Regions from separate parts of the Streptomyces sp. NPDC096205 genome, predicted to be linked through region 3. Evidence: riboswitches for the same ligand, from Rfam matches in the RefSeq annotation. Region 3 holds a riboswitch; each other region holds the start of a gene.
What was found. A riboswitch is a leader RNA that binds a small molecule or an ion and turns the genes downstream of it on or off. The one in region 3 is predicted to bind thiamine pyrophosphate.

Region 1: it holds a riboswitch for thiamine pyrophosphate, as region 3 does, so the genes downstream of both, thiC (phosphomethylpyrimidine synthase ThiC) here and ACIQ6Y_RS36715 (thiamine ABC transporter substrate binding subunit) in region 3, are expected to answer to the same signal.
Region 2: it holds a riboswitch for thiamine pyrophosphate, as region 3 does, so the genes downstream of both, thiO (glycine oxidase ThiO) here and ACIQ6Y_RS36715 (thiamine ABC transporter substrate binding subunit) in region 3, are expected to answer to the same signal.

The regions. Positions count from the first base shown of each region.
Region 1 covers NZ_JBIWFS010000003.1:196,209-200,250, forward strand. Annotated here, with positions in the region: gene thiC (phosphomethylpyrimidine synthase ThiC) at 1-1,186, opposite strand, end outside; TPP riboswitch at 1,179-1,356, opposite strand; gene ACIQ6Y_RS13325 (YibE/F family protein) at 1,956-3,197, shown strand; gene ACIQ6Y_RS13330 (SsgA family sporulation/cell division regulator) at 3,349-3,786, opposite strand; gene ACIQ6Y_RS13335 (IclR family transcriptional regulator) at 3,883-4,042, opposite strand, start outside.
Region 2 covers NZ_JBIWFS010000002.1:416,237-420,278, forward strand. Annotated here, with positions in the region: gene ACIQ6Y_RS08290 (NAD(P)/FAD-dependent oxidoreductase) at 1-365, opposite strand, end outside; gene ACIQ6Y_RS08295 (hypothetical protein) at 398-748, opposite strand; TPP riboswitch at 803-915, shown strand; gene thiO (glycine oxidase ThiO) at 913-2,070, shown strand; gene thiS (sulfur carrier protein ThiS) at 2,067-2,279, shown strand; gene ACIQ6Y_RS08310 (thiazole synthase) at 2,283-3,077, shown strand; gene pknB (Stk1 family PASTA domain-containing Ser/Thr kinase) at 3,208-4,042, shown strand, end outside.
Region 3 covers NZ_JBIWFS010000012.1:214,614-218,655, forward strand. Annotated here, with positions in the region: gene ACIQ6Y_RS36705 (SRPBCC family protein) at 1-259, shown strand, start outside; gene rlmN (23S rRNA (adenine(2503)-C(2))-methyltransferase RlmN) at 309-1,415, shown strand; TPP riboswitch at 1,473-1,580, shown strand; gene ACIQ6Y_RS36715 (thiamine ABC transporter substrate binding subunit) at 1,662-2,744, shown strand; gene ACIQ6Y_RS36720 (ABC transporter permease) at 2,720-4,042, shown strand, end outside.

The sequences.
Region 1 (4,042 bases), on a different contig from region 3:
GTACATTGAAACGCTTGGCGATCTGGTTGAGTTCCCCGAGCGTCCTCAACTCCGCGAACTGTGCCTCGTCGTTGGCGTCCGCGATCGAGCCCGGGCGCAGGCCGTCGCCGAGCGAGTACGTGATGTCGTACGCGGCGAGGATCTCGCAGAGTTCCTCGAAGTTCTCGTAGAGGAAGCTCTCCTTGTGGTGCGCCAGGCACCACGCGGCCATGATCGAGCCGCCGCGCGAGACGATGCCCGTCTTGCGGTTGGCGGTCAGCGGCACATACGGCAGCCGGACGCCCGCGTGGACGGTCATGTAGTCCACGCCCTGCTCGGCCTGCTCGATGACCGTGTCCTTGTAGATCTCCCAGGTCAGCTCCTCGGCCCTGCCATCGACCTTCTCCAGGGCCTGGTAGAGCGGCACGGTGCCGATGGGCACGGGGGAATTGCGTAGCACCCACTCGCGGGTGGTGTGGATGTTGCGGCCGGTGGACAGGTCCATGACCGTGTCGGCTCCCCAGCGGGTCGCCCAGGTCATCTTCTCGACCTCCTCCTCGATGGAGGACGTCACCGCCGAGTTGCCGATGTTGGCGTTGACCTTCACCAGGAACCGCTTGCCGATGATCATCGGCTCGATCTCCGGGTGATTGATGTTCGCCGGCAGCACGGCCCGACCCGCCGCGATCTCCTCGCGCACCACCTCGGGGGAAACGTTCTCCCTGATGGCCACGTACTCCATCTCGGGCGTGATCTCGCCCCGGCGCGCGTATGCGAGCTGGGTGACGGCCTGCCCGTCACGGCCCCGGCGCGGCAGCCGGGGGCGGCCCGGGAAGACCGCGTCGAGGTTGCGCAGACCGCCGCGCGGCGAGGTGTGCTTGAGGCCGTCGTCCTCGGGGCGGACCGGGCGGCCCGCGTACTCCTCGGTGTCGCCGCGGGCGATGATCCAGTTCTCCCGCAGCGGCGCCAGGCCCCTGCGGACGTCCGTATCGACGGCTGGATCGGTGTAAGGGCCTGACGTGTCGTACAACGTGACCGACTGGCCGTTGGTGAGGTGCACCTGACGGACTGGCACGCGCATGTCGGGGCGGGAGCCCTCGACATACCCCTTGTGCCATCCGATGGACTTCCTGACGTCGTCGCTGTCGGAGACCACAGAGGTCTGCGGCTGCGCGGAGGCAGGCGTGCGTACGTCCTTGCTGGTCATGAGACCTACTCCCTACGCCGGCATTACCCGGTAACAGGTTCGGCGGTCGACGCAGCGTTCGCCGTCTCCCGGTGTTTCGTGTGGAACACGACGTGTTCCACGTGAAACATCGCGAAGACGAAGGTCAGCGCCCTCTCAGCCCGGTGCTCCGAGCTCCCGCGTGTACAAAGGTGACTCCACGCTAGCGTCACTTCGGGCGCGGTGAACAGGGGGCCCCTGCCGTTCTTGCGATGATCGGTCGGTGACCACGACACAGCAGCCCCCGTTTCCGCCGCCCGAACCGCGCCGTGACGAACCCCTCGGGGGCCACGGTGACAGCCACGAGGGCGGCCACGAGGCCGGGTACCCCGCCGATGGAACGGGGTACGGCAGCAGCGCCGGAGCCGGGCAACGGGCCCGAGGGGGCTACGGGACCGGGCAGGGCCGCGGGACCGATGGTGGCCACGCCTCGGGTCACGGGCGTGGAAACGGCGAAGCCCCTGGGGCCGGCGGCGGGCGTGGACCCGGAAGCGGGCACGGGGCTGACGGCGGATGGGGAGCCGGGGGTGGCTACGGGGCCGACAGCGGACGGGGCGGCGGCCCTGCTTCCGGCGGCGGCCACGGTGCTGGGACTGGTCACGGTTCCGGCGGCGGCCACGGTGCTGGGGGTGGTCACGGTTCCGGCGGCGGCCACGGTGCCGGTGGAGGCCACAGTGCCGGTGGGGGGCACTCGCACGGGCACAGTCACAGTCATGGGCCTGCCGCGCCGGTCTCCAAGCATCTGCGCAAGGTGATCGCGGCGATCCTCGTCCCGTTCGCGGCCGCGGTGGTCGTGGGCCTCGCCGTGCTGTGGCCCGGCGGCGCGCCGCAGCACGAGCGCACGGGTGTCGGTTTCGACCGGCAGACGGAACAGGCGACGGTCACCAAGGTCGAGCGGGTGGACTGCAAGTCGGTCAACGCCTCCGGCGTCCCCCCGACCGGCGACACCTCCACGGCGGAGGGCTCCTCCGCGCAGCAGCAGGAGAACGGCAGCTGCAAGCGGGCGACGATCAGGGTCGACTCGGGCAAGGACAGCGGGCGTACGTTCACCGAGATCGTGCAGCCCGACCAGTCGCGGCAGTTGCACGAGGGCCAGGAGGTCGTGGTCGCCTACGAGCCCTCCGCCCCGAAGGACCTGCAGTACTCCGTCGCCGATGTGAACCGGCGGCTGCCGCTGGGCGTACTCGCCGGGATCTTCGCGATCGCCGTCGTCCTCGTGGGCCGGATGCGCGGCGTGATGGCGCTGGTGGCGCTGGCCATCAGCTTCCTGGTGCTCAACTTCTTCATCCTGCCCGCGGTGCTGCAGGGCTCGAACCCGCTGGTCGTGGCGGTGGTCGGGGCGAGCGCCATCATGCTGATCGCGCTGTATCTGTGCCACGGACTGTCCGCGCGGACCTCGGTGGCTGTGCTCGGCACGCTGATCTCGCTGCTGCTGATCGGCGTGCTCGGCTCGTGGTTCATCGACTGGGCGGCACTCACCGGCAACACGGACGACAACACCGGCCTCATCCACGGGCTGTATCCGTCGATCGACATGAGCGGTCTGCTGCTGGCGGGCATCATCATCGGCTCGCTCGGTGTGCTGGACGATGTCACGGTCACCCAGACGTCGGCGGTCTGGGAGCTGCACGAGGCCAATCCGACGATGGGCTGGCGCGGCTTGTACCGCGCCGGCATCCGAATCGGCCGCGACCACATCGCGTCGGTCGTCAACACCCTCGTCCTCGCCTACGCGGGCGCGGCCCTGCCGCTGCTGCTGCTCTTCTCGATCGCGCAGAGCAGTGTGGGAGCGGTCGCCAACAGCGAGCTGGTCGCGGAGGAGATCGTCCGTACGCTGGTGGGCTCGATCGGCCTGGTGGCCTCGGTGCCGGTCACGACCGCCCTGGCGGCGCTGATGGTCTCCGCCGACCGTCCGGCCCTCTCACCCTCGGAGGCCAGTCCGACTCCCGCCGCGGCGGCCCGGACCGGCAGGGGCCGCCGCCGCAAGCGCTGAGGGCTGCCGCCGTGCCTCGCCATGTGCCCGGAAGCGTCATGTGCCTCAAAGCGAGGCACAGCGTCATGCGCCTCAAAGCGAGGCACAGCGTCATGCGTCTGCGCGCACGGACCCTGATGAAGCGTTACGCCACCTCAGTGCACGTCCCACCTCACCCCGCGCTCTGCTCCTCGGCCAGGATGCGATCCAGAGCCTCGTCGAGATGCGTGTCGAAGTCCGCGAGCGAGGTCTCCTGACCGAGCGGCACCAGCTTGTCGGTGCGGTCGAGGAACGCCACCAGCGGTGCCGTCGAGGAGCGGAACAGCGCCTGGTCGCTGCCGACCTGAAGTCGGATCAGCACCTCGCCCAAGGACTCGGGTTCGACCGGCGCGACCCGCACGTCGCCCTCGCCGCTCGGCTGACCGACTCCGTCGATGAGCAGCTCGCGCCCGAACGCCCATGTCACGGGGGCATCCCCCGGCAGATGGAAAGTCAGCCGAATGGCGTAGGGATCACAGGTCTCGTAGCCCAGCTCGACCGGGATCCGGAAGGAGAGCTCCTCAGAGACGAGAAAGCTCATCATGACCTCTGCCTGCACCGACTCGCGCATCGCCTACCCCGTCTTTGCCGTGGACTGGCCGGGAATGAACCCTGATCGTGGTGGCATCTTGCTCAACGTGCACACCAGATCACAAGGAGTGAGTTTTCAGATACTGATAGAGATCGCCAGCGAACCCAGCAGACGCTCGACTTCACCCTGCAATTGCCGGGCTGCGGAGTGCAGACGGGCCTCGTGCTGGAGCGGCAGGGAGATGGCCATCGTGGCTGCGCTGCTACCCACAGTGATCGGAATAGCCGCGCAGACC
Region 2 (4,042 bases), on a different contig from region 3:
ACCGGTTCGGCGCCGGTGGCCAGGACCAGGGCGTCGTACGGCACCGGGCCCTGCTCCGTGTCCAGCTCGTGGTCGGCGGGGCGCAGGCCGAGGGCCTCGCGGCCGAGGTGCAGCCCGATGTCGAGCGCCTCGAAGTCGACGTCGAAGGCGGAGCCCTCGGCGGTGCCGAGGAGGACGGCCTTGGACAGCGGGGGCCGGTCGTAGGGCTGGTGGGGTTCGGCGCCGATCAGGGTCACGGTGCCCTTGAAGCCCTGTTCGCGCAGGGCGACCGCGGTCTGCACGCCGGCCATGCCCGCGCCCACGACGACGACACGCTGCGGCATGGCCACTCCCGACACTTCCCGCTCCTGCGTCTGCTCGCTCACCTGATCACCATAGACACCTGACAACTCGTCAGTCAGGGGCCCGGTGCCGTGACCTCCTCCACAACGCTCGTCCCGCTGCCCGGCCGCGACTCCCACTCCCAGGTCTCCTCCAGGCGGACCCGGCCGTCGGGCAGTTCCACGACCCGGGACACGCAGTGCCCCGACGATGTGGTGCCGTCGCGCCCCAGCTGGACATACCGAAAGTCCAGCCGGTCTGCGTCCCGGGTTCCCACCAGACGGCCGCGCACGACATCGCCGCCCGCGTACTCGGCCCAGATCTCGCCGTCCTTCTCGTGGTACGTGAACCGGGTGCGGGTGCCCACCTGACCTGGGGCTTGGTCGGCGACCGGGGCGAGGACGAGACCGTCGAGCGAACGGGGCACGGCAGAAGGCTCCCTTACGAGGGCGAGGCGGCTGCGGTTAGGGTGGGGCAAACGTAAAGCACTCGCGGGAGCCCGGACGCACCGGGCTGAGAGGGAGGCTGGCCGGCCTCCGACCGTACGAACCTGATCCGGGTCATGCCGGCGAAGGGAGGGGCTGGACGCCCATGTCGCGTACGTCAGACGTCCTCGTCGTAGGGGGCGGCATCATCGGTCTGGTGACGGCGTGGCGGGCCGCAGAGCGCGGTCTCGCCACGGCTGTCGTGGACCCCGAGCCGGGCGGCGGAGCCGCGCAGGTGGCGGCCGGGATGCTGGCCGCCGTCACCGAACTGCACTACGGCGAGCAGACCCTGCTCGGCCTGAACCTCGCCTCGGCGCGCCGCTATCCGGAGTTCGCCGCCGAGCTGACCGACCTCACCGGGCACGACCTCGGCTACCGGCAGTGCGGCACGCTGGCCGTCGCGCTGGACGCCGACGACCGCGCGCACCTGCGCGAACTGCACGCGCTCCAGCAGCAGTCGGGCCTGGACTCGCAGTGGCTGTCCGGGCGGGAGTGCCGGCGCCTGGAGCCGATGCTGGCGCCGGGCGTGCGCGGCGGGCTGCGGGTGGACGGCGACCACCAGATCGACCCGCGACGCCTCGCGGCGGCCCTGGTGACGGCCTGCGAGCGGGCGGGCGTGGTCGTCCACCGCGACTGGGCCGAGAAGCTCACCGTCGTACGGGAGCGGGCCGCGGGCGTCGTCACGCGCGCGGGCGCCCTGCTGGAGGCCGGGCAGGTCGTCCTCGCGGCCGGCAGCCTCAGCGGGCGGCTGGCCGGCGTCCCGGACGACGTACTGCCGCCGGTCAGACCGGTGAAGGGGCAGGTGCTGCGGCTGACCGTGCCGCAGCGGTACGCGCCCTTCCTCAACCGCACCGTCCGCGCGGTGGTGCGCGGCAGCCAGGTCTATCTGGTGCCGCGCGAGAACGGCGAGCTGGTCGTCGGGGCCACCAGCGAGGAGCTCGGCTGGGACACCACGGTCACCGCGGGCGGCGTGTACGAGCTGCTGCGCGACGCCCACGAACTGGTCCCCGGCATCACGGAACTGCCGCTGACGGAGACCCGCGCGGGTCTGCGCCCCGGCTCCCCCGACAACGCGCCGCTGCTCGGCCCGACCGAGCTGGACGGCCTGCTGCTGGCCACCGGCCACTACCGCAACGGCGTGCTGCTGACCCCGGTCACCGGCGACGCCATGGCGCATGTCCTGACCACCGGTGAACTCCCCGACGAGGCCCGCCCCTTCACGCCCCGTCGCTTCACCACCGCACTCACGGAGCAGCCCGTATGAACCTCTCGGTCACCATCTCCGTCAACGGCGAGCGTCGGCAGATCGAGCCGGGGACGGCTCTCGACACGCTCGTGAAGTCCCTCACCGCGGCGCCCTCCGGAGTGGCGGCCGCGCTCAACGAGACCGTCGTCCCGCGCACGCAGTGGCCCTCCACCGCGCTCGCCGAGGGCGACCGCGTCGAAGTCCTCACCGCCGTACAGGGAGGCTGACCCATGGCCGACGATCCGTTCGTCCTCGGTGGTACGACGTTCAGCTCCCGGCTGATCATGGGGACCGGGGGCGCGCCCAGCCTCGAGGTGCTGGAGCGGGCGCTGGTGGCGTCCGGGACGGAGCTGACGACGGTCGCCATGCGGCGCGTGGACCCCTCGGTGCACGGCTCGGTGCTGTCGGTGCTGGACAAGCTCGGCATCCGGGTGCTGCCCAACACCGCGGGCTGTTTCACCGCAGGGGAGGCCGTGCTGACGGCCCGGCTGGCCCGCGAGGCGCTCGGCACCGACCTGGTCAAGCTGGAGGTCATCGCCGACGAGCGCACCCTGCTGCCGGACCCGATCGAGCTGCTGGACGCGGCCGAGACGCTGGTGGAGGACGGCTTCACCGTCCTGCCGTACACCAATGACGACCCGGTCCTCGCCCGGAAGCTGGAGGACGCGGGCTGTGCGGCGATCATGCCGCTGGGGTCGCCGATCGGCTCGGGGCTCGGCATCCGCAACCCGCACAACTTCCAGCTGATCTGCGAGCACGCGCGTGTGCCGGTGATTCTGGACGCGGGTGCCGGTACGGCGTCGGACGCGGCGCTCGCCATGGAGCTGGGGTGTGCGGGTGTGATGCTCGCCTCAGCGGTGACGCGGGCGCAGGAGCCGGTGCTGATGGCTTCCGCCATGCGGAGTGCCGTGGAGGCGGGGCGGCTGGCGTACCGGGCCGGGCGCATTCCCAAGCGGCACTTCGCCGAGGCGTCGTCCCCCGTGGAGGGCGTGGCGCGGCTGGACCCGGAGCGGCCGGCCTTCTGAGGGTCCGTCCGGCGGCGCGGGGCGTTGCAGGCCGTGCCGGGAGCGGCGTGCGTCACAGGTCGGCTGCAGTCCCGGCCCGATCCGGGTGGAACCGGCGGGGCTGTCAGTCGCGGCTCGTAGACTCACCTGCGTGGACACGACCCTTCAGGACCCACTGGTCGGGCAGGTGCTCGACGGGCGTTATCGCGTCGAGGCGCGGATCGCGGTCGGCGGGATGGCCACGGTCTACCGGGCCGTGGACACCCGCCTGGACCGCGTGCTCGCGCTGAAGGTGATGCACCAGGCGCTGGCAGCCGACGGAGCGTTCGTCGAGCGGTTCATCCGCGAGGCGAAGTCCGTGGCGCGCCTCGCGCACCCGAATGTGGTGCAGGTCTTCGACCAGGGCACGGACGGGTCGTACGTGTACCTGGCGATGGAGTACATCGCCGGCTGCACCCTGCGGGACGTGGTGCGCGAGCGCGGGGCGCTGCAGCCGCGGGCCGCGCTGGACATCCTGGAGCCGGTGCTGGCCGCGCTGGGCGCCGCGCACCGGGCCGGTTTCGTGCATCGCGACATGAAGCCGGAGAACGTCCTGATAGGGGACGACGGCCGGGTGAAGGTCGCCGACTTCGGGCTCGTGCGCTCGGTGGACACGGTGACGAGCACCACCGGGTCGGTCCTCGGCACGGCCGCCTATCTCGCGCCCGAGCAGATCGAGCGGGGCGCCGCCGACCCGCGCGTGGATGTGTACGCGTGCGGGGTGATGCTGTTCGAGATGCTCACCGGCGGCAAGCCGCACTTCGGGGACTCCCCCGCCCAGATCCTCTACAAGCACGTCCACGAGGACGTTCCGCCGCCGTCGGCCGAGGTGCCCGGTATGGCGTACGCGCTGGACGAGTTGGTCGCCTCGGCGACCGCCCGCATCCCGGAGATCCGGCCGTACGACGCGGTGGCGCTGCTCGCGCAGGTCCGCGAGGCGCGCGCCG
Region 3 (4,042 bases):
GACCGTGGAGTTCGACGCGCTCGACCCGCCGTACAGCTGGGATCTGCACGGCATCGAGGGGCCCGTACGTCCTCGCACGCACGGCCGGATCGAGCCGCTCGACGACGGACGCCGCTCCCGCGTGACCATCGAGATCGACTTCGAGGGCCACGGCCTCGGCAAGGCCCTGGTGCCCCTCGTCGTCCGCCCCCAGATCCGCAAGGAACTGCCGCGCGACGAGGCACTGCTGAAGCAGCGGCTGGAGCAGACCGGCCCCTGAACGGCAGGGTCGTGGGTCACTCATAACGATCTGCGACACTGGTAGGACCATGCCCAAGCCCGGAGAACTCACCTTTGTCGCGCCGCGCGGAGCCAAGCTGCCGCCGCGGCATCTCGCCGATCTCTCGCCCGCCGAGCGCAAGGAGGCGGTGGCCGAGGCCGGCGAGAAGCCGTTTCGCGCCAAGCAGCTGTCGCAGCACTACTTCGCGCGGTACGCGCACGACCCGCAGGAGTGGACCGACATTCCGGCCGGGTCGCGGGAGAAGCTGCGGGAGGCGCTGTTCCCGGAGCTGATGACCGTCGTACGGCATCTGTCGACGGACGAGGGGACCACGCGCAAGACGCTGTGGCGGCTGTTCGACGGCACGCTCGTCGAGTCGGTGCTGATGCGCTACCCGGACCGGGTGACCATGTGCATCAGCTCGCAGGCCGGATGCGGGATGAACTGCCCGTTCTGCGCGACCGGGCAGGCAGGGCTGGACCGGAACCTGTCGACGGCCGAGATCGTGCACCAGATCGTCGACGGTATGCGGGCGCTGCGGGACGGCGAGGTGCCCGGTGGGCCCGCGCGGCTGTCCAACATCGTCTTCATGGGCATGGGCGAGCCCCTCGCCAACTACAAGCGGGTCGTCGGTGCCATCCGCGCCCTGACCGACCCGGCGCCGGACGGGCTCGGGCTGTCGCAGCGCGGCATCACCGTGTCGACCGTCGGCCTCGTGCCCGCCATCCACCGGTTCGCCGACGAGGGCTTCAAGTGCCGGCTGGCGATCTCCCTGCACGCCCCGGACGACGAGCTGCGCGACACGCTCGTCCCCGTGAACACGCGGTGGAAGGTGCGCGAGGTCCTGGACGCCGGGTTCGAGTACACCGAGAAGTCCGGGCGCCGGCTGTCCATCGAGTACGCGCTGATCCGCGACATCAACGACCAGGCGTGGCGCGGCGACCGCCTCGGGCGGCTGCTCAAGGGCAAGCCGGTCCATGTGAACCTGATCCCGCTGAACCCCACTCCGGGCTCGAAGTGGACCGCCTCGCGGCCCGAGGACGAGAAGGCGTTCGTCGAGGCCATCGCCGCCCATGGTGTGGCCGTGACCATCCGGGACACCCGAGGTCAGGAGATCGACGGAGCCTGTGGTCAGCTCGCGGCGACCGAGCGGTAGTCTGACCCCGTCAGTACAACTTCATATCTCGTACAACTTTATATCCCGAACATCTTCATATTCCGACAGGGGAGCGCCACAGCGCTGAGAGTGCGGCAATCGGGCCGCAGACCCTCTGAACCTCGCCCAGGTCATTCTGGGTAGGAAGTTCGGTCATCACTCGAGCTGTTGCGCCCTGCTCGGGGCACCCCCGGTGTCCCGGGCAGGGCCGCGTCTCTTCCTGGACCGCCCCAGGAGGAAAACCAAGTGCACACCAAGACGTTCGTCGCCGCGGCCGTCGGCCTCGGCCTGATCACGCTGTCCGCGTGCGGATCGTCCGACTCCGACACCAAGAGCGAAGGGCCGGGGTCCAAGACCGTCACCCTCGTCAGTCACAGCTCGTGGGCGGTGTCCGAGGACGTCCTCGCCGCCTTCGAGAAGCAGTCCGGCTACAAGGTCAAGGTCCTGGAGGACGGCGACGCCGGCCAGGCCGTCAACAAGGCCATCCTCACCAAGGACAACCCGCAGGGCGACGTCTTCTTCGGCGTCGACAACACCCTGCTGTCCCGGGCCCTCGACAACGGACTGTTCCAGCCGTACGAGGCCAAGGGGCTCGACCAGGTCGGCGCCGAGTACCAGCTCGACAAGGACGAGCACCGGGTCACGCCCGTCGACTTCGGCGACATCTGCGTCAACTACGACAAGCAGTACTTCGCGGACCACAAGCTGACCCCGCCGGCCTCCCTGGACGACCTGGTCGAGCCCGCGTACAAGAACCTCCTCGTCACCGAGAACGCCTCCACCTCCTCGCCCGGCCTCGGCTTCCTGCTCGGTACGGCCGCGAAGTACGGCGACGACGGCTGGCCGGACTACTGGAAGAAGCTCAAGGCCAACGGCGTGAAGGTCGTCGACGGCTGGGAGCAGGCCTACAACGAGGAGTTCTCCGGCTCGGCCGGCGGCAAGAAGGCCAAGGCCGACCGGCCGCTGGTGGTGTCGTACGCCTCCTCCCCGCCCGCCGAGGTGATCTTCGCCGACCCGAAGCCGAAGACCGCGCCCACCGGTGTCGCGCAGGGCACCTGCTTCCGGCAGATCGAGTTCGCGGGGCTGCTCGGCAACGCGAAGAACTCCGAGGGCGGCAAGGCGCTGATCGACTTCCTCGTCTCGCAGCGCTTCCAGGAGGACATGCCGCTGAACATGTTCGTCTACCCCGTGACCAAGGGCGCGAAGGTGCCCGCCGAGTTCACCCGGTACGGCCCCGCCGCGAAGGCGCCCGAGACCATGGACCCGGCGAAGATCGCCGAGCACCGGGATGAGTGGGTCACGTCGTGGACCTCGCTCGTACTGAAGTAACCGCCCGCAAGCGGCGTACCGGGAGCGCGGCGCGGCTCGGGCTGATGGCCCTGCCCGTCGCGTTCTTCGGGCTGTTCTTCGCCTACCCCGTCGCCGCGATCGTCGAGCGCGGTCTGCACGCCGACGGGGTCTGGCAGCTGGGGCGGCTCGGCGAGGTGCTCGCCGACCCCGGCATCCGGCACGTGCTGTGGTTCACCACCTGGCAGGCGCTCGCCTCGACCGCGCTCACCCTGGCGATCGCGCTGCCCGGCGCCTACGTCTTCGCCCGCTTCGACTTCCCCGGCAAGCAGGTGCTGCGCGCGGTGGTGACCGTGCCCTTCGTGCTGCCGACCGTGGTGGTCGGCACCGCGTTCCTGGCCGTCGTAGGCCGTGGCGGGCTGCTGGACGAGCTGTGGGGCGTACGGCTGGACACCACCGTGTGGGCGATCCTGCTCGCGCACGTCTTCTTCAACTACGCGGTCGTCGTACGGACCGTCGGCGGGCTGTGGGGCCAGCTCGACCCGCGGCAGGAGGAGGCCGCGCGGATGCTCGGCGCGTCCCGCCTCGCCGCGTGGCGCACGGTCACGCTGCCCGCGCTGGGTCCGGCCGTCGCGGCCGCGGCCCTGATGGTGTTCCTGTTCACCTTCACGTCCTTCGGCGTGGTCCAGATCCTCGGCGGGCCGACGTTCTCGACGCTGGAGGTCGAGATCTACCGGCAGACCACCGAGATCTTCGACCTGACCACGGCCGCCGTGCTCACCGTGGTCCAGTTCGCCGCGGTGGGCGCGATCCTCGCGGTGCACGCGTGGACCGTACGGCGGCGGGAGACGGCTCTGAAGCTGGTGGACGCGTCGGTGACCGCGGCGCGGCCGCGCGGGGCGGGGCAGTGGGCGCTGCTCGCCGGGGTGCTGGTCACGGTCGCGGTCCTGCTGGTGCTGCCGCTGGCGGTGCTGGTGCAGCGGTCGCTGGACGCGCCGGACTTCGGCTACTACAAGGCGCTGACCCGTGAGGACGGGGGCGCGTTCCTCGTCCCGCCGATCGAGGCGATCGGGAACTCGCTGGAGTACGCGGCCGCGGCCACCGCCTTCGCCGTCCTGATCGGCGGGCTGGCCGCCGCCGCGCTGACCCGGCGGGACGCGGGGCGGCTGGTGCGCGGGTTCGACGCGCTGCTGATGCTGCCGCTCGGGGTGTCCGCGGTGACCGTCGGCTTCGGCTTCCTGATCGCCCTCGACGAGCCGCCGCTGGATCTGCGGGCCTCCTGGCTGCTGGTGCCGCTCGCGCAGGCGCTGGTCGGCGTGCCCTTCGTGGTACGGACGATG